Regions from separate parts of the Hahella chejuensis KCTC 2396 genome, predicted to be linked through region 1. Evidence: predicted binding sites of a transcription regulator. Region 1 holds the regulator's gene; each other region holds the start of a gene.
The links. Region 1 encodes sigma-54, which starts transcription at its own class of promoters, with help from an activator protein. Its sites were predicted from a motif close to TGGCACNNNNNTTGCTNT; they were not measured.
Positions count from the first base shown of each region.

Region 2: HCH_RS32760 (PEP-CTERM sorting domain-containing protein) is a predicted target of sigma-54. The motif match lies at 3,295-3,312, and genes of this name have one in related genera.
Region 3: HCH_RS12400 (PEP-CTERM sorting domain-containing protein) is a predicted target of sigma-54. The motif match lies at 1,804-1,821, and genes of this name have one in related genera.
Region 4: HCH_RS31085 (PEP-CTERM sorting domain-containing protein) is a predicted target of sigma-54. The motif match lies at 2,988-3,005, and genes of this name have one in related genera.

Region 1 is NC_007645.1:5,458,972-5,463,954, reverse strand. It holds gene mgtE (magnesium transporter) at 1-645, opposite strand, end outside; gene HCH_RS23915 (HPr family phosphocarrier protein) at 884-1,153, opposite strand; gene rapZ (RNase adapter RapZ) at 1,248-2,108, opposite strand; gene ptsN (PTS IIA-like nitrogen regulatory protein PtsN) at 2,135-2,599, opposite strand; gene hpf (ribosome hibernation-promoting factor, HPF/YfiA family) at 2,606-2,914, opposite strand; gene HCH_RS23895 (RNA polymerase factor sigma-54) at 3,030-4,526, opposite strand; gene lptB (LPS export ABC transporter ATP-binding protein) at 4,649-4,983, opposite strand, start outside.
Region 2 is NC_007645.1:6,029,227-6,034,209, reverse strand. It holds rRNA gene rrf (5S ribosomal RNA) at 8-120, shown strand; partial or broken gene HCH_RS35275 (transposase) at 370-462, shown strand; partial or broken gene HCH_RS26540 (IS630 family transposase) at 902-1,938, shown strand; gene HCH_RS32760 (PEP-CTERM sorting domain-containing protein) at 2,184-3,218, opposite strand; gene HCH_RS26530 (2-isopropylmalate synthase) at 3,773-4,983, shown strand, end outside.
Region 3 is NC_007645.1:2,814,998-2,819,980, reverse strand. It holds gene HCH_RS12405 (SLC13 family permease) at 1-681, opposite strand, end outside; gene HCH_RS12400 (PEP-CTERM sorting domain-containing protein) at 1,017-1,751, opposite strand; gene xrtA (exosortase A) at 1,990-3,498, shown strand; gene HCH_RS12390 (polysaccharide deacetylase family protein) at 3,539-4,567, shown strand; gene HCH_RS12385 (glycosyltransferase family 4 protein) at 4,576-4,983, shown strand, end outside.
Region 4 is NC_007645.1:6,996,767-7,001,749, forward strand. It holds gene HCH_RS31075 (MBL fold metallo-hydrolase) at 1-460, shown strand, start outside; gene HCH_RS31080 (DUF4336 domain-containing protein) at 480-1,172, opposite strand; gene HCH_RS31085 (PEP-CTERM sorting domain-containing protein) at 1,320-2,942, opposite strand; gene HCH_RS31090 (PEP-CTERM sorting domain-containing protein) at 3,345-4,832, opposite strand.

The sequences.
Region 1 (4,983 bases):
AATCGGCTCTACATCCGTGCGCATGATCTCCCGCACAGTGGAACTAAGACTGGACACCAATAGCGTGGTGACAGGGAGTACGCCGATAAAATCGTCTTTTCGATTCACCACCAGCAAGCTGTCGGTCATGTTGGGCAGACTTTTGTGGCTGCGCAGATAGCGAAGCACAACATCGACGGTAATGTCCGGACGCACGGTGATCATGTCCGTGTTCATCAGACCGCCGGCGGAATCCTCTGGATAGGCCAGTACTTCTTCCAGGCGCTGACGATCCTGGGCGTCCATGGTCTCCAGAACTTCCTGGATGACGGCTTCCGGCAACTGCTGTAGCAAGTCGGCGAGGTCGTCGACTTCGAAGTCTTCGGCGATCTCAATGACGTCCTGCGCATTCATTTCGCTCAGGAAGTCGGAGCGGATTTCATCGCTCAAATACTGGAGGACTTCGCCATCCAGTTCGTCATCGACTAACTGCCAGAGTAACTTCCGTTCATTGGGCGGGGATGATTCCAGCAAGTGGGCGATATCGCTGGGAGATAGGCCGCCGTTCAGGATGCGCGCGACCTGCTGCAAAGACCCGCTTTCCAGCGCTTCCGCAATGGAGCGCATACGGACCTTGGCAGTGCTTTTTTCGGTCGCTTGAGACATAGACTTACATCCGCGTTTAGGGCGGCCCGCAACGGGCAGCGAGGAAATTGCCGGATAAAATACAGAGACAGGCTCTGCGCCGTTGTGGCGCCAGTATAAGCGAGCCCACTATAAAGTGTAAGTTAAGACGAAAAATAGTCTAAGGAAAATCAGGGAATTGTCTTACTTTATTCAAGCGGTTTGTATTGTTTCAAGTGTTTGGAAGAGGTGGGGCGATGTGCCCCAAAAGCAGTAGGGACTATTCGCCCTCTCCGAAATAATCCTCGATCAGAGCCTTGATGGCGTGAAAAGCTTCCTCTTCGTCTGGGCCTTCTATTTTCAATGTGAGAAGCGTTCCCTTGCTGGCGGCGAGCATCATGACCGCCATTATGCTTTTTCCGTCAACTTCCTGGCCTTCTTTGGCTACTCTGATCTTGCTTGCGAATCGGCCGCTGGTGGACACGAATTTGGCCGCCGCTCGGGCGTGCAGGCCAAGCTTATTAATAATAGTGACTTGTTCCTGGATCATGGGGCGCGATGAGTATAAAAGATTGAAGTTTCCTGAATGTTGGATTCAGGCCGGTTTAATTGTTAAGCCGCAGTGGCTTTTTATTATTAGAACCTTATTGCGCCAGCTCTTTGTGGCGCACTTGGACATTATCATACTTTTTCTTGAAATGCTCTCCCAGGCGCTCGCAGATATAGACAGAGCGGTGTTGCCCGCCAGTACAGCCGATGCTGATGGTCATATAGGTGCGGTTGCTGTTCTGGAAGTGCGGAATCCAGGTCTCAAGAAAACTGATGATATGTTGCAGCATCTGTTCCGGTTCCGGATGCTGCTTCAGGAATTCAATGATTTCCTGATCGGTGCCTTTGTAGCCGCGCAGCGCGGTATCCCAGTAAGGATTGGGGAGGCAGCGCACGTCAAACACCATGTCGGAATCTGACGGTACCCCATGCTTGAAGCCGAACGACTGAAAGAGTAGGGCCAGCTCTTGGGTTTTATGTCCGATAACCCTGATCTTAACCTGATCTCGTAACTGGTAGATGGAAAGATCGCTGGTGTCTATATAGAGGTTCGCCAATGTGGCGATCGGCTCCAATAGCTGCTTCTCTTTGGCGATGGCTTCTTTCAGCGATGTGCTTTTGCTGCTCAGCGGGTGCTTGCGACGCGTTGCATGAAAACGTTTGATCAAGGTGGCGTCGTTAGCGTCAAGATAGATGATTTCCACATCAATATTATGCGCTTGCAGAGCGGCGTAAATAGACGGGAAATCAGATAAATCCCTATAAAGATTACGCGCGTCTATGCTGACGGCGAGTTGCTGGTTTTGGGTTTTTCCCTGGTCCAGCACCTCTTGGGTGAGAGGCGAGAGGAGACCGATAGGCAGGTTATCGATGCAGTAATAGCCCATATCCTCCAGGACATGGAGCGCCGTACTTTTTCCAGAGCCTGAACGACCGCTTACGATAATCAGCTTCATGTCTTCCTCTTTCCATCGAAGCTGGACTATTTCTCCAGCACCCTCCTGAACAGGGTTTCGTCGTTGTCACAGTCGCGTAGATGTTCGCAGAAGCGACGGTCATTGAACTTCTGGGCCAATTGGCTCAGCAGGTCTAAATGTTCGCTGGTAGCCTCCTGAGGCACAATCAGAACGAACAGAAGGTCGACGGGTTCGTTGTCTATGGCGTCAAAAGGGATTTTGTCCTTGAGCGTAATCAGAGCCCCTATAATGCGATCGCAGTTTTCCAGACGGCAATGGGGGATCGCAATACCCTGGCCGATACCGGTGCTGCCGAGTCTCTCACGGCATACCAGGTTGGTAAAAATGGCGTTCTCGTCCAAAAACGGAAAATGTTGCGCAATCAGATTGGCGATATATTCGAGAACGCGTTTCTTACTCGAGCCCGACACCCCACAGCGTGTGAGGGCGGGCGAGATAATAGACTCAATAGTTAGTGTGGTTTGGGCCATGTTCTGTTATCTGGCGGATGCGCCGTGCATCCGATCAACGTGCTTCTCTTTGTGTTTGAGGATCTGGCGGTCTAATTTGTCCACCAGCGCGTCAATGGACGCGTACATATCTTCGTGTTCAGCATTGGCATGCAGGTCAGCGCCGCTAATGTGCATGGTTGCTTCCGCAATCTGACGCTGTTTTTGAATGGAGAGCGTAACTTGGACATTACTGATACTGTCGAAGTGTCGTTCAAGTTTGTCGAACTTGTTGTTAACGTAGTCTTTCAGTGCTTCAGTTAACTCGACTTGATGTCCGGTGATGTTCATTTGCATACTTTGCTCCTAATGCCAATATACGGTGCATTATGAATTTTGCACTTCCATGAAAAATACTAGCACATCCATTTTGTGACTATTTGATTTAAGTCTTATGCCTGTATTCCTCCTTTTAAATTAATCGCTTACGTTCATTGGAAGGCGGAATGGAAAGCGCCTCCCGATACTTTGCGATCGTGCGACGGGCGACATTGATGCCCTGGTCGCCGAGCAGCGCAGCAATCTTGCTGTCGCTCAAAGGTTTCTTCGGTGATTCCGCCGCGACTAACTTCTTGATAATAGCTCTAATAGCGGTCGAAGAACACTCGCCACCCGTGTCTGTGCTGACATGGCTGGAGAAAAAGTACTTCAGCTCAAATACGCCGCGAGGAGTGTGCATATATTTCTGGGTGGTCACCCGGGAAATGGTTGATTCATGCATTTCCACTGCTTCCGCAATATCGTGCAGCACCAGCGGCTTCATCGCCTCTTCGCCGTACTCAAGGAATCCTTGCTGATGTTCGACGATTTGTGACGCAACTTTCAACAGAGTTTCATTACGGCTTTGCAAGCTTTTGATAAACCAGCGCGCTTCCTGTAACTGATCGCGTAAGTAAGTGTTGTCGGAGCTATTGTCCGCACGTCTCACCAAGCCCGCATAGCCTGGATTGATGCGGATCTTAGGGGCGATTTCCGGGTTCAGCTCCACCAGCCAGCGGCCATTGTTTTTTTTGACGATAACATCAGGAACCACATATTCGGTATTACTTTCCTGAATGCCTTCTCCCGGTCTTGGGTTCAGGCTTTGAATCAGCTTGAGCACTTCCCGCAGGTCGTCTTCCTTCAGGCGACTGCGGCGCATCAACTGGGCATAGTCGCGATTGCCAAGCAAGTTGATGTAATGGCTGACCACGAGTTTGGCCTGTCCTAACCAGGGCGTATCTTTGGGTAGCTGATTCAGCTGGCTCAGCAGGCAGTCCTGCAGGTTACAAGTAGCGACCCCGGCAGGATCAAACTGCTGAACGCGCTTTAACACTGCGCGTACTTCGTCCAACTCAATTTCTTCTTCGCCCTCAGTCTGCAGCCCACTGTGAATTTCATCGGGAGTGAGGGAAAGATAGCCGTCGGGATTGACCGCATCGATTATCGCAACGGCGATCATGCGGTCAATGTCGGACATGGGGGTAAGATTGAGTTGCCAGAGAAGGTGATCTTGCAGGGTTTCGCCTTTGCTGTTGCGGGACTCGAAATCGTATTCGTCATCCTCGCCGCCGCTGTAGCTGCTTGACCCGCTTTGAAAGACATCGTCCCAGGCGGTGTCGACGGGCAAGTCGTTCGGTATGGAGTCGGACCAGTTATCCTCCTCGGCGAACCCGCCTTCGTCCATGCCGGACTCTTGAGCTCGCTCTTTGCTGGAGTTATTGGCGAGCATGTCGCTGATCGTATCGTTCTGAACGTGGTTGGGGGACTCTTCCTCTTCAGACACTTCCAGCATGGGATTGGACTCAAGCGCTTGTTGAATCTCTTGCTGTAAATCCAGTGTTGAAAGCTGCAAAAGTTTTATTGCTTGTTGCAGTTGCGGGGTCATAGTGAGCTGTTGACCCAGCTTTAACTGCAATGAAGTTTTCATAACCATCTGATGCTTACCACCGATTCAGGCACAGATCTTGTGAGTTTGTCATAGTTATTGAGCGCTTTAATCCTAAGCTCTTGAGCCTTGGGGTCCATCTTGAATGGAAGCCGCCGGTTAAACTAAAGTTTGAACTGGTCACCCAGATAGACCTCTCTAACCTTTGGGTTGGCAAGGATATCACTAGGGGCGCCGCTTGCGATAATAAATCCTTCACTGACAATATAGGCGCGTTCACAAATATCCAAGGTCTCGCGCACATTATGGTCTGTAATTAAGACGCCGATGCCGCGCTTTTTAAGATGTTCGATAATCTGCTTGATGTCGTTGACGGAAATAGGGTCCACCCCGGCAAAAGGCTCGTCCAGTAGTACAAACTTTGGCTCCGTGGCGAGCGCGCGAGCGATTTCCACGCGGCGGCGTTCACCCCCGGAGAGGCTCATGCCAAGGCTTTTAC
Region 2 (4,983 bases), 570 kb from region 1:
GGTTTTGCCTGATGATCATAGCGGACTGGAACCACCTGATCCCATTCCGAACTCAGAAGTGAAACAGTCCAGCGCCGATGGTAGTGTGGATTCCCATGCAAGAGTAGGTCGTCGTCAGGCTCTTAATACGAAGAACCCGTCCCCGTGACGGGTTTTTTTTATGTCAAAAGAACACCAGCTGTGCTGGATCATCTATCCCCATCCCCCTAAGACAACCTTCCTTCAACGCTCAGTGAAAGTCCCTCGAGCGCGATTCCAGCTCTTCGAGATGCGGCGTCAGGTCTGTCAAGCGATGGGCGAGGACGTGCGCTACCCTTCCTTCCTCGTCCTTATCTAACTCCCCATATACCAGAGGAAGCCGGTAGCCGAGTCTGTCGTGAGAATGGAGTTTCTGGCGCTACCTATTACAACTGGAAGTCAAAGGATGGATATATGGAGGTTTGTGGTATCAAGCGGCTCAAACTTGGATTCAACCAATAAAGTGCTTGGTGAAGGGAATTGTTGTCTCAAACCCATGTACGCGGGACTTAGTCTGGAGCATTGAATAAAAGATGCTCTGGAAAGGCTGTATAGCTGGCACTCAGACGTGAGATGGTGGATTGTGCTCAACAACGACCGTGCCAGTTTAGGAATGCCCTGTTGCGTTTTTGACCCCGGCGATTCCGTAGCCAGATCTACGGTGCAATGAGCAGGAGAACGCCAAACAGCAGGAAGCGTATGGGCGCTGTCCTGCTCATGGATTCAGCAAGCTGTTCACTATTCTTCGACATTGGGGCCGGCTGGAGTCATAAGAGCGTATCTCGGGTGTTCTGTGAGCTAAATCTGGACAAACGCCGTAACATGCCAATATCATTGCCATATTAATAACACTGTGCCGATATAAGCATGATACAATGCCCGCATGATTATAGATGATGCTCGCTCATTACCTGCCGCCGCGCAGGAAGAAAAAAGAAAACAAGCCGTGCGACTGCGCAAGCAGGGATACAGCTATCATGAAATAGCCGATAAGGTCGGCGTCCATAACCTGACGGTGGGGAAATGGATCAGAGCTTATGAAGCGCACGGGTTTAGCGGGATTAAGTCAAAGCCCCGCGGACGAGAGCCCGGTTCAGGACAGCGACTGACGCTAACCCAGGAGAACCGGATCAGGCTTTTGATTACCGATAACAGCCCGGATCAGCTCAAGCTGGAGTATGCGCTTTGGACCCGTAAGGCGGTGCAGCAGCTCATTGCGCAGGAGACGGAAGAACAGCTGGCGATCCGAACGGTCGGCAATTATCTGGCCGCCTGGGGTTTCACGCCACAGAAACCGGCGAAAAAAGCGTATGAGCAAAACCCGTCTCTAGTCGAGAAGTGGCTGAAGGAGGACTACCCGGTCATCAAGGGACGAGCCAAGGCGGAAGGGGCTGAGATCTATTGGGGAGACGAGACAGGGCTGCGAAGCGACGCCCAGCATGGGCGGGGCTATGCGCCCCAAGGGAAAACGCCGGTGATTCGCCTGAACGCCAGGCGGGAGTCGGTCAATATGATCTCGGCGATCAGCAACCAGGGCAAAGTGAGGTTTCAAATCTATGATGGAACGATGGACGCGGACCGGTTGACAGGGTTCATGAAGCGGCTGATCAAAGACGCCAGACGCAAGGTCTTCCTGATACTGGACAATCTGAGAGTCCATCACTCCAAGGTGGTGAAAGCCTGGCTTGAGGAGAACCGGGACCATATTGAAGTATTCTATTTACCCGCCTATTCCCCGGAATTGAACCCGGACGAACACTTGAATTCGTGACTTAAAAGCGGGAGTTCACAGCGGTAAGCTGGCGCGAAAGAAAGGGGATCTCAAAAAAGAAAATCCGATCACATATATGTATGTTGCAAAAGAAACCTGCGAGGGTGAAAAAATACTTTAATCACCCAAGCATCAAATATGCGGCATAGAATGCCTATATCGATCCCAGGTTAATGGTTGAGCATATCCGACTGGAAACTCTGACTATGAATGGCGTTAATTAGAGGTGGGCTAGTAACCAGCAATGGTTTGATCAAGAGGTTCACATTAGGTTGGAGGAGAGGGGCTAAATCTGCAAGAAGCCTGTGTTGGGCGGAACAGGTTGTCCGTGTAAAACTAGCTGAATACATTGAAGTAAAAGGGCGATATATAACGCCCTTCTTTACAGTGTAACTTAGCTTTTTCTACGGCGAGCCAACAGACCTGCTAAGCCAAGTCCCATTAGCGCCAAGCTAGTAGGCTCTGGAACTACTGAGGCCACAACAATGTGGTCTTTTTCTGTGGCGACTCGGCCGCCGTCAACGGTGGCATAGATATCAAAGTCGTGAGTTCCTGGAGTGGTGCCAGTAAAGGTGACCTCAAACTCGTAAGTAGCTGCGGCGTCACGAGAGAATGAGCCTGTATATACGCCCGGAGATACAGACACCATGCCAGGAGGAGCCTCGGAAATATCAAGCGCTACTTCGGTGTACGTGGAAATGGCGTCGGAAATTGCCGCATTAATTGTGTCTACGAGTGAGGATGTGTCAATGCCTGAGTGATAGGTGCCGCCAGTTGCTGCGGTGATACGGCTCGCCTGGCCGGCGCCATCAAGGCAGTAACCTACTCGGCAGCTTGAAGCTACGTCAATTGCTTCCACTTGAATGCTCGCCGCTTGGAGGGCGGCAGTGGCGCTAGCTTCGGTTGAGCCTAGAGATGGGTCGTGGCCTGTCGCGTCACCGAACCACAGAAGGATGCGTTCAGCATCTGGGCGCCATGAAACAGTGTTTGCTACTTGCTCAAGTGCGTAGATATTTGCCTCGGGGCGGTCATACCCCCCAAATGCCTCCCAATTATTAATGGCTGCTTGTGTCGCAGAAGCGTCAGCAGTCATATCAGTGAGTGTGCGGTAGGTAAAGGCGTCGCTTATATCACGGTAGCCGCCAACTCCAAAATTAATGTCTCCAAAGCCTGCTGCGCTACTCAATATTGAGCTTGCCGCTGCTTTTACCGCAGCGATATCACTTCCCATGCTTCCGGTTTCGTCCATCAGGAAGAATACGTCTACTTTGGAAGTGGTGGCTTCTGCATCAATGGTCACGGTCTTGGTAATAGTTACGCTTTCGCCTACGCCCAATGTTGCAGAGTAGGAAGAAGGGGAAATAGAGTCCGCCATTGCCGAAAGTGGCAATAGCGCTGTTAGCGCAAAAGAACACGCCAATCGTTTCATTGTTATCTCCTGATGTCGATTGTAGTTAGTGAGCTTGTTAATAAATGAAGTGTTTAGAATTGACTCAATGTCCCAATAAGCATAAAACTAGCCATATTTATTTAAATGTTAATTATAATAATGACTTACTGTTCACCTTCTTGATGTTTGGTTTTCAAACAGATGTAAATCCATTGGACATGAAAAATAGAAGTATTCTCGGTGAATCTATGACGGGTTATTCTTAAAGGCTTATTTCTATATGGCAGGAAAAGAGGGTTGGACTAGGTCATAATATTCGGATTTGATTTTATAAAGCAGATTTTTCAAGATACTCTGCATTTTTAGGTAATTTTTATTCCTATTTATTATAAGGGTGGGGCAATAGGAAGCGCTGATAAAGTGTAAAGTCTTTGAACGGTAGGGGTTTCTTTCCTGCAGCGCCTACAGGCATAGATCGGGGGCGGCTCATATTGGGATTCTTATGACATACTAGTTAGTCGTGTTTATGTCTGGGCGTATAATACTTTTTCGACAGTGGCGGAAGCCTTTAAAAAAGAAGTGGGAGAGTCGCGATGAGCAGTGGGCATTTGGTGATATTTGATACGACCTTGCGAGATGGAGAGCAGAGCCCTGGGGCCTCCATGACGAAGAATGAGAAGTTGCGTATCGCCAAGGCGCTGGAAAAAATGAAGGTGGACGTCATTGAAGCAGGTTTCGCTATTGCCAGCCCTGGAGACTTTGAGGCCGTTAAAGCGATTGCTGAGGCTGTCAGCGAAACCACGGTATGTAGTTTGGCGAGAGCATTAGATAAGGATATAGAGCGCGCTGCTGAGGCGTTGAAGCCAGCCAAATTCGCTCGTATTCATACGTTCATAGCCACTTCCCCAATCCACATGAAGTACAAGTTGCAGATGCAGCCTGATCAAGTTGTGGAGCAGGCGGTCAGAGCAGTTAAACGCGCCAGGATGTATACAGATGATGTCGAGTTCTCTTGCGAGGATGCGGGGCGCTCAGAAATAGATTTTCTCTGTAGAATTATAGAGGCGGCTATAGCTGCCGGCGCGAGAACAATCAATATCCCTGATACAGTAGGCTATGCGATACCGCAGCAGTTTGGCGAAACTATTCATACTCTATTGGAAAGGGTTCCCAACGCAGATAAAGCAATATTCTCCGTACACTGTCACAATGATCTGGGGTTAGCCGTAGCGAACTCTCTTGCGGCGGTGATGAGCGGCGCTCGTCAGGTGGAATGCACTATTAACGGGCTGGGTGAGAGGGCGGGGAATGCGGCGCTAGAAGAGATTGTTATGGCGGTGAGAACCCGAAAAGATCTGTTTGCCGTGGAAACCCGCTTGGACACACAGTTCATAGTGCCAACTTCTCGTCTGGTATCGACAATTACAGGGTTCCCTGTGCAACCCAATAAGGCGATAGTCGGCGCCAACGCTTTCGCACATGAGTCTGGTATCCATCAGGATGGCGTGCTTAAACATAGGGAGACCTATGAAATCATGCAGGCGCAGGATGTAGGTTGGCGCACCAATAGTCTGGTGTTGGGTAAACACTCCGGCCGTAACGCCTTTCGCACCAGGTTGCATGAGCTCGGCTATGAGTTTGATTCAGAGACTGCGCTTAATGAAGCTTTTGCTCGTTTCAAAGATTTGGCGGATAAGAAGCACGAAATTTTCGATGAAGATTTGCAGGCCTTGGTTAGCGCGGTAGAGCTGTCCGAAGATGACGAAATTTATAAATTGGTCTGTATGTCAGTTTGCAGTGAAAC
Region 3 (4,983 bases), 2.6 Mb from region 1:
AGTCTTACCAATCAAAGAAGATTGCGGCAACACCGTATACTCAAGGAAGTACTCCGACTGCAGCGCAGACTTTGCTTTCCCATTCTTAGGCAAAGAGCGGACGCTTAAAAACACAATACATACACAGCCGCATAAAAATACAGGCAACCCAACCCACGCAAAATCAAGTAATGCTAATGGAGGATAGCCTGCCTCTCGAACAAATCCGTCGACGATAAGGTTGGTGGAAGTGCCGACGAGAGTGAGAACGCCCCCTAGAATCGAAGCATAGGAAAGAGGAATCAATAAGCGTGAAGGGGAAATAAAGTTATTATTCTTCAGCGGAGCGATCAGCGAACTAACAACTGCTGTATTATTTGCAAAACTACTTACAATCCCTGCAACTCCGATAGTCTTCAACAAGCTGCTACGCTCTGTTTCTCCAACTATCCAACCTGCCACTCGTGGCAGTAACAGCGTTTTTTCCAATGCAACTGAGCAAAGAAGTAATAAAACCAAAGAAGCTAGTGATGTATTGGTAAAATTCGCCAGCATTTTTTCACGATCCACTAGCCCCAAGGCATACAGGACAACCAGACCAAAAATGAAAACCATCGCAGGACGCAGGGATGTAGCCGCTAGCGCGACAAGGATAGACAAAACCACCAGCGCGGATAGCCAAAGATCCAATTCGCCGAACACGCTATCTCCTATTTAAGATAAGCCATCAAAGAACACATTCCACCACACCTTTTAAGCCCCTGCAATTACCGGCAGTTAGCTTAGGCTTAGCGCTTAATTTTTGATAGGCAGGAAAACCAAGAGAGATCTTTGACACGTTTTAAGGAGAGACTCTCCTAACTAATGAAGACATAAAGAGAACCATCCCACTTATATATGAGACATTAGAGTCAAGCCGAAATGATAACAGCGAGTTTAATTATAGCGCTCACAGGAGCATAAGGGGGACCAAACAAACAAAAGGGGCGTAAAGAAAACTTTACACCCCAATTGCTTCAGCTTTCAGACTGTTTGAATTAGGCTTTCTTACGACGAGAAAGACCCAAACCAACCAAGCCTAGACCCAGCATAGCCAGAGTGCCTGGTTCAGGAACGTTGTAACCGCCTTCGATAACGTCGTTAGCGCAGGTCATAGTCCAACGCAAACCTAGAGCGGTAGATTTGCTCAGGTCAGTGATACCTAAGTCAGCCAGAGTAATGGTGAAGGACAGCACACCCAAGTTACCAATGGTGTTGCTTGCGCCACTCAGATCAGTACTGGAAGTTTCGCCAGCTACCAGGCTAGCAGCATCTGTTCTAACGCCAACTTCTTGATTTACACGCACAGATCCAGGACCAGAAAGAACCAACTGAGACGCGTAGTCCACTTCTGACAAGCTGTACAAATCGCCAGTTGTTGAATCTAATGCGTATTCCCAATGCTCGCCATTGCTAACATCGTCGGTGCCGTAGCGGTTTGCTGCAGTGCCGTTTGGATTCCAGCCGTTAGTGCTGATGAAAAGATCGCCAAACTTATGACCCAAGCTATCCGCGCCTTCAAAGAAGTTGGTGTATACGTTGACGTAAAGGTTGTTTGCGTCGTAGGAAACTTCCATACGGTCCACTTGGTAAATGTCTGCATTTCCATAGACGTCGCCGTTATAGGAAAGACCAGCACCGTTGTAGCCGTCATTGATAGTAGCAGCATTTGCAGAAGCCGCAGCAACACCGATAGCCAGCGCCGCCAAAGTTGACTTAGTAAAAGAACTCATAACCGATTCCTTTTTTCTTTTGAAAGAAAGTGATGATAAACCCGGAGCAAAAAAAGCACAATATATGCCAAAAATAAAATATCTTTATTTTTCAAACACGTAAAACAACACCGATCTCAGAAACCCTATTGGAATGTAAAAAAATCTGACAAGATGGCCACATGAACACAAAACCTGTTGATCTCAGTTTTTATTCTTCTTTATAGTGCGCAATCACTGAATTTTAGTTGTGCGAGCAATGCGGTCAGAGTTAAAGAGAGTCAATCTAGTCACAATTCTCCTTGTTTTAGCGACCATATCCTTAGGCTATTGGCAGGAATGGCTGTCGCTTTTCCAGTTGTGGAACGACTCTTACGACTATACACATGGCTTTCTAGTGTTTTTTGTTACACTTTGGCTTCTTTACACAAAGCGCAATGAAATCCTATCTCTTCAACTAGATGGTTGGTGGATGTTTTTACCGGCCCTAATGCTAACCGCAGCAGCCCACTTATTAGCGAAAGCCGCCGATGTTAAAACTGTCGCCACCCTCAGCCTTCCGTGCTTCCTGCTGTTCACAGGTATATTCTTGTATGGAAAGCAGTTTTTTATAAAAGTCGCACCAACGCTATCACTGTTATTTTTCGCTCTCCCTGTATGGGACGACATTGCTCCACTGCTGCAATACATAACTGTATTCACCAATCAGCTGTTCCTTAGCGCTTTCGATATACCTGCTATAATAAGAGATCTATATATAACGATCCCTCAAGGGACCTTTTTTGTCGCTGGAGGCTGCAGCGGCTCCCGCTACTTGCTTGTCGCCATGTTCATTTCTAATGTCTATGGAATTCTTTATCTCAAAGACATTAAACGAAGTTTATTGCTATTCTTCTTTAGCATCTTTTTTTCGATGCTTGCAAACTGGATACGTGTTTTTGGCATTATTTATGCCGGATACCAAACAGATATGCAAAGCTCCCTTGTTAACGATCACGAGGTTTATGGCTGGATTATTTTTGCGGTTGTATGTCTATTGCCAGTATTTGTTGCTGCGCACTGCATCGAAAAAGGCGCCCCTGTGGCAAATAGTGAACCCGCCACGATACCGCCGCCGCCTTCAACACAAAACTCGTTCAAACGCGCCTATACAGGCCTTTGCGTGACGCTGGCTATAATGCTCATATCTCCTATTTGGACCAGCCTACTTTCCGCCTCCTCAAGCAACGGCGTTTTAGTTAATAGAGAATTGCCTGCTGGCGAAGGAGACTGGAAGGGGCCTCTTCTAAAGGAAAACGCATGGAAACCAAACTTCCACAATGCGGACTTAGATGCTTCTGGCGTTTATATTAACTCAGAAGGGGAAAGTCTACAGCTAAGCGTTAGCTGGTACTACGAACAACATCAAGGGAAAGAGTTGGTTTATTACGACAATCATTTATTCGACGAAAAGGAGTGGATCCTCGTTAGCTCAGAAAAAATAGCCATACCCGCTGGTACAGGAACATTCGACGCCAAAGAAACGATATTAAAAAGCAAGTCTATTCAGGATTCCTATGTAGTTATTTATCACTGGTACCAAATTGGCGAATTTACAGCCAACACCAACCTAAAGGCCAAGTTATTTGGTGCACTCGCTAGACTAACAGGTAGTGATTCTGGCGGATTGTTAGCCACAGCAAAATACTGCAAATCTATTGGCAACTGCCAAGAGTACAAAAAGAGTCTTCTATCATTGTCAGCGAACGTTCACAGTTTTTTTAAGTAGACCGACCAAGCGCTGATAGAATCATATATCTCCCAAAGCAATGAAAGCATTAAAAAACATCATCAAATACGCAGTACAATCCGTCAAGTACGCACAGTTTAGGCTAAAAGCAAAGTCTTTTAACGCTCCAACTCTATATGTCCTGACCTACCATAGAACACTTCCGTCAGGCGACCCTCGTCGAGATTTTGAGCAACCTGGTATGATGATTGCGCCTGAGCATCTAAAAAGTCATATACGCTGGCTGAAAGAGATTGGAGGCGAGCCCATATCTTTAACTGAATGGAGACAAATGAAGTCCAATCTAAAGCCAGGCCTTTATTTTGCGGTTACATTTGATGATGGCTGGAAAGACAATCATGAATTTATTACTGAGTTCTTAGTCGGCCAGAAAATACACAGCACTGTATTTCTTGTGGCGGACTATATCGGCACTGACCTCTTATTCTGGCCAGAAAAACTTTTATACCTTCTAAAAGAAACCGCCATTAGCAAGCCAGAAGCCTTTACCCTGCCGCAGTTTAACTGGTTAAAGGAGCTAGGGGCCAAGCTTGAATGGCCAGCAGGCCTGCCAGACACCGAAGAGTTGGACCCTGTAGTTAATTTATGCAAAAGTCTAGATGACGCCACCATACATCAAAATGTAGATGCAACGCTTTCCGCGACTTTTGGAAGCTCCCCCGCCATATCCAGCCCAACTCAATTAGTTGATGCAAATGACATTGCGCAAATGCTGAGCACTGGCTTTATCCACTTCGGGTCCCATACCTGCCGCCACTCCCGATTGGACAAACTTCATTCAATACAAGAATTAAGGTACGAGATAGAAGAATCTAAAAGAAAGATATCTAACCTAACGAACATGCCCACAGAGATATTCTGTTATCCAAATGGAAGCATGTCTACAGAGTCACAGGCTGTTGTAGACGCAAGTTACGCAATAGCATGCACAACCGTTGTTGGCAATAATCAGGCGACAACTCCATTATTACGCCTACGAAGACATAATCTCCATGACGGAAATTCCAGCTCAAAGCTTAGCTTTTTCTCTACTCTCAGCAAGGGCTAATTTTGTCTATGAAAACACCGCCTCATATAACCCATATTGCTTCTGGCGATATATGGGCTGGCGCCGAGAAGCAACTGTATGAATTATGCAAGGCCTTAATTGCCACCAACCAAGTCGAAGTCTCAGCTATAGTCTTCAATGAGGGCGTCCTTGCATGCAAACTGAAAGATCTGGGAATAACAGTTACTGTTGCCCCCGAAAGCCAGCTTTCTTTTACTCGTTTAATCTCTCAAACCAGACTACATCTTTTATCCCAAAAGACAGACCTCATACACACTCATGGATTCAAAGAAAACATCATAGGCTCTTTTGCTCGCATCGCCAGCAATACTGGAAAGTCAGTCACTACAATCCATGGAAACCAGGAAACCCAACTATCATGGGCCAAGCCTCACAAGGCAGCAATTCACTACTTG
Region 4 (4,983 bases), 1.5 Mb from region 1:
GCGCTTCCTGCCGCATTTGGTGTCGGAGTTCGTCTCCGGAAAAATGAATAAATCTCTCAGCCACCGTATGGTGGAATTGCCGGACGACGGAGCGCAGATTCCCTTGGGTAAATCCCAGATTCGCGCCGTACCTGCGCACTTTTTACACTCAGTGGGTAACTTTCACTTCTACGATCCGGTCAGCAAAATTTTGTTCTCCGGCGACGTCGGCGCCGCCATGACCCCAGGCTGGGATCATGAACCCGTGCAGGATATGGCCAAGCATATCCCGTTGATGGAAGGCTTCCATAAGCGCTACATGGCTTCCAACAAAGCCTGTCAGGCGTGGGTGAATCAGGTGCGCAAGCTGGATGTGGAAATGATGCTGCCGCAGCACGGCAAACCGTTCTTCGGCAAGGACAAAATCGGCCAGTTCCTGTCCTGGTTCGAAGACCTGAAGTGTGGGGTCGACCTGATGTAGGCGACCCCGCGTCGGCCTGCTATTTCAGCCAGGAAAAAGACCGCGCCAGAAACTCGGAGCCATGGCCGATAACACATTCGCCATGGGCGATGATGATGTTGTCCGGTCGCCACGCCTGCATTTTGCGCAGCGCGGCCCTGGCTTTGGACCTGCCGAATATAAAAGTGAGACGCCAGTCTATCGGCGTCTTGCCGTGAGGCGCGACAATTCCGGTCAGCAAGGCGACCCAGCGTCGCCAACCATGAAAGTGGTCCATCCGAAAGTTTTCGATCAAATCTCCGAGAATCAGTGTGCGGCTGCTGCGGTGAAAGAAAACCGCTTCTTTCATGGCGAAACTGCCGCGAAACAAAGTCTGATCCACGTCCTTTTCCCACCCCGGCTCCGGGTTCTCACCCAGTAAGCCGTCAAAGGAAATATCCTTACGTTTTTCCTGCAAGCCAGGAGTGCCGTAACAGGCCGCGTCAGGAAAGCGCTCCATCCACTGGGGCAAAAACAAATGATGAAGTTTATTCGGCGTCACCAGATATTTGACTGGCCCCAACTCCGCCACTTCCCGCGCCAGTGCGTCATCATAACGAGTGGGTGAGTGAACGAGGATATCGCCGTTGGACAAGCGCACCACTGTCATACGGGTGGTATACGCCAATCCAAAGTAGGGAACCGCTTCGCCGTTGTAGATCCAGAGATTTTCCGCTATTGCAATGAGACTCATGCCTTCCTCCTTGTATGAGCGTTCACATACTGACGTCAGCATATCCTATGCCACTTCCTGGCCAAGACGTCAAAATATTCTAAAAGCATAGCCCGCCCAACTACTTCATTTGAAGAGCGAGCCATACTTAAAGCTGCTTGAGCCTAGTTACGCCGCTTTACGGAAACGTCTCGCGCCAGCGAATCCAGCCAGGCTGATGGTCATTAGAACCAGGGTGTAGGGTTCGGGCGCTCTAATGACTTTTATACTAAAAGTTTCCATCCCTTCAACCACCCGGCTTTTCGAGATCCACTCCAGATAGGGACCGATATCCGGCAGCTCAAAATGGCTGAACATACCGCTGATGTTACTCGCGCTAAATAGTGAAAACTCGTCATTCACTTCAGGTTTGAAAGTTTCCCAGAGGTCGATTTTAAGAATACCATCCAGTCTCGCTTCATCTTCAACATTGACCATAAAGTCGCCAATTGAGCCCCAATCCCCCAACGTCAACTGCAAGGTGGCGCTCTCCTCCTGCCAATACTCCCCTTTGATGGTCAGAGTCCCGCCGTTTTCTCCTGTAGCGACAACGCCGCCGTCATTGTTCCATACAATAGTAGAGTATTCTCCAGGAACGTCTCCCGCTCTGATCACTCCAGAGCCTTGGACCTTGCCGCCTTCCGTTTGCATAATATTCACGTCGACATCGCTGTCTTCCATCACCAGTACGCCACCAGATCTGACAATTAACTCTCTGCTTGAGAGACTTGCTCCGTTTTTAACCGTTGTCGTTCCATCAATGAAGAAATAACTTCCTTCATCAAACTTAGAACCTGCTTCGATGGTTAAACTCTTACCAATTTTGATATAGCTACCCGTCATGGTTGCGCCATTTTGAATTATCAGGTCTTCACCAAAATAAGCTGTATCCCACATGTCCATTGAAGAGTTCTTTCCATCTATCACTACCTTTCCATAGTAGCTACCGAATTCCGCAGAGACCCTGGCGCCGTTAGTTATACTAATAGTCCCTTCTTCCGTCAGATTCATATAATGTGCGCTCAGGCTTGAGTTATCCCCATCCATAAGCACTTTTCCATTAAGTTCCGCTTCCTCTGCAGTCAACCAAGAACCACTATTAATTTCGAGCACCCCGTTTCTTAACTGCACATCTTCGTTTAGGGACATGGTGGACTGATCGTTGAACGCTAACCTGCCGTCCACATGAGTAGAGTATCCGGTAATATGCGTCTTATTTTTCAGCTCTAGCGACCCTTCGCCTCCTCCGCTATCCGTGTCTGAAAAGCCAACATAATATTTCATCCCTAAAAAGGCGCTTCTTCCTGTTTCCATGCCATCAAGAACAAGGCTGCCTTTAGTACCGCTCTCACTTCCTATCAGTATTTTTATTTCTTCGTCCGTGTCGTCTCTATACCGATTGAGTTCACCATTCCTCAGTGTTAAATGTCCGCCTGAATGGCTGTTTACAGAAATACCATCTTGCATTTCCAGGTTATGACCATCGAGGTCAATAACAACCTCGTCGCTCTTCACTGAAACGCCCTGAACATTTACGTCCTCAGACAGTGACGCGGTATAAGCGCTGTCTGCACCCGTATTGAACGAAGCTGAGTCCGATGCGCCGGGAGCCGTCCCTCCCACCCAATTTGCGTCATTATTAAAATCACCGCCGCTTGTATTGTTCCAGTCAATGACTGTTGCCTGTGCAACAGACGCGCAGCTTACAAACACGAATGAAGTTAAAATTCCCAGACCTTGAGTCGTCTTCACTGTTACACCCCTTGTGTATTAGTTCATTTATATGGCGCAGACTCGTTAGCAAGGTGCGGACCAGAATATTTTTATATTTAAAATCAACAATATATAACTTATAAAATATTCAACAAGACAAATATGTAAAATATTTTGACTATATAAATCAACATCTTACAAGCATACTTAACTATTAAGAATACTTGTACTATCAATATATATGTGACAGCAAATCTCATTTTTATAAAGAAGACTTACCATATACAAGAAAAGACAACTAGGTGAGAATTTGTTTTATAAATAAACAAATAAAGTTCAGATACGTATAGATTAAGGCAGATTAAAAGAAGGGAACGTAAAAGCCCGCACTTTGCAATTTAACAAAGTACGGGCGGAATATCTCAATAAACAGGACTGGGCTTACGCCGCTTTACGGAAACGTCTCGCGCCAGCGAATCCCGCCAAACCGATAGTCATCAGCACGATGGTATAAGGCTCTGGCACGCCTTTGACGACCTTCAGGCTAAACGTTTCCAAGCCCGCCACCATGTCGCTTCCCCAGTCCCAGCCCAAGCCAGGAGACAGTTTCGGCAACACAAAGTCGCTGAACATACCATTGATGTTGTCTGCTTTGATCAGGGTGAACACGTCATTCAGCTGGGGTTTAAACGTATCCCAAAGATCAATCTTCAGAATGCCGTCCAGATCAGCGTCACCGTTGATATTCAGCTTGTAGTCGCCAATCGCATCCCAGTCGCCCAAGGTAAGCTCCAGCGTGCTGCCATGCTCCTGCGTATAGTTTCCATCAATATTCAAAGAAGAACCGTTTGCTCCCGTCGCGATAGTCCCTTCATATGTATTTTGGACATCACCGGTTATGTCGCCATTCCCTTGTATTTTACCGCCTTCCGTCATCACTCTTTGCGCGGCGACCTTACCTTCATCCAACAGCAATACGCCTCCTGGTATTGCTGAGATAGCATCTGCGGATTTAAGAAGGCCTCCATTGGTGACAGTCGCGTTTCCGCTTATGGACATCAAATATGTGGTGTTTTCATACTCAGAACCCACTCCATCAATAATCAACTTACCGACGACACTGGTGTTACTGCCATCTCCTGTAGCTCCATCTTGATAGGTCAAAGCGCCACTTATATGACCGATTTCAGAAAAGAATAAACTAGAACCTTCGCCACTCACCAGAGCGTCACCACTGATATCGCCAAAGGAAACACCAACGCTCCCCCCCTCAGAAATGTCAAGTGAAGCGCTATTCTCTAGTGTGAAGTCATTCATCGCAGAAAAACTCGATCCTCCAGTGACCGACATTTCACTGCCCGCTCCAATAAAGGCATCCTGGCCCGAAACTCTCGAATCATTCCTGATCTGCAAAGCGCCCTTCCCAACGGTACCCATAAAGTGGCCGATCTGATATTGCACTCTATGGGTACCGTTGCGGCCGAAGTTAACATTGTCGAATACAAGCGTTCCGTAAGTATCAGCCTGGCTACCAACTGAGATAGAGACACGCTCACCTTCATAACCTTGCTCTTTATTAAAAGCGCCATCCCGCATTACGAGCTTCCCGGCTTTAGCTCCGCCTACCGTTATACCTCTAGCTGTATCCAGGTTATGTCCACTCAAATTGATCACGACGTCGTCATTTATTACTGACACATCATTGACACTGGCGTCCTGCGATAAGGATGCGCTATACGAACCGGCAACATCCGTATTGAATGATGCTGTATCTGCAGCGCCTGGCGCCGAGCCTCCCGCCCAGTTTGCTCCATTGTTAAAGTCACCGCCGCTTACATTGCTCCAGTCAATCACCGCCGCCTGGGAGACGGAAGCACAGCTTACAAATACTAATGAAGTTAAAATTCCTAGACCTTGAGTAGTCTTCATTGTTACACCCCTTGTGTAATAGTTCGTTTTTAGGCGGAGCCGTTTCAGCAAAGTACGAGCCAGAATTATTTTTTATATTAAATTCATGCACTTAAAATGGTTTCCGTAAAATTCGTCACGTTTCATGTAAAATATTTTGACTATATAAATC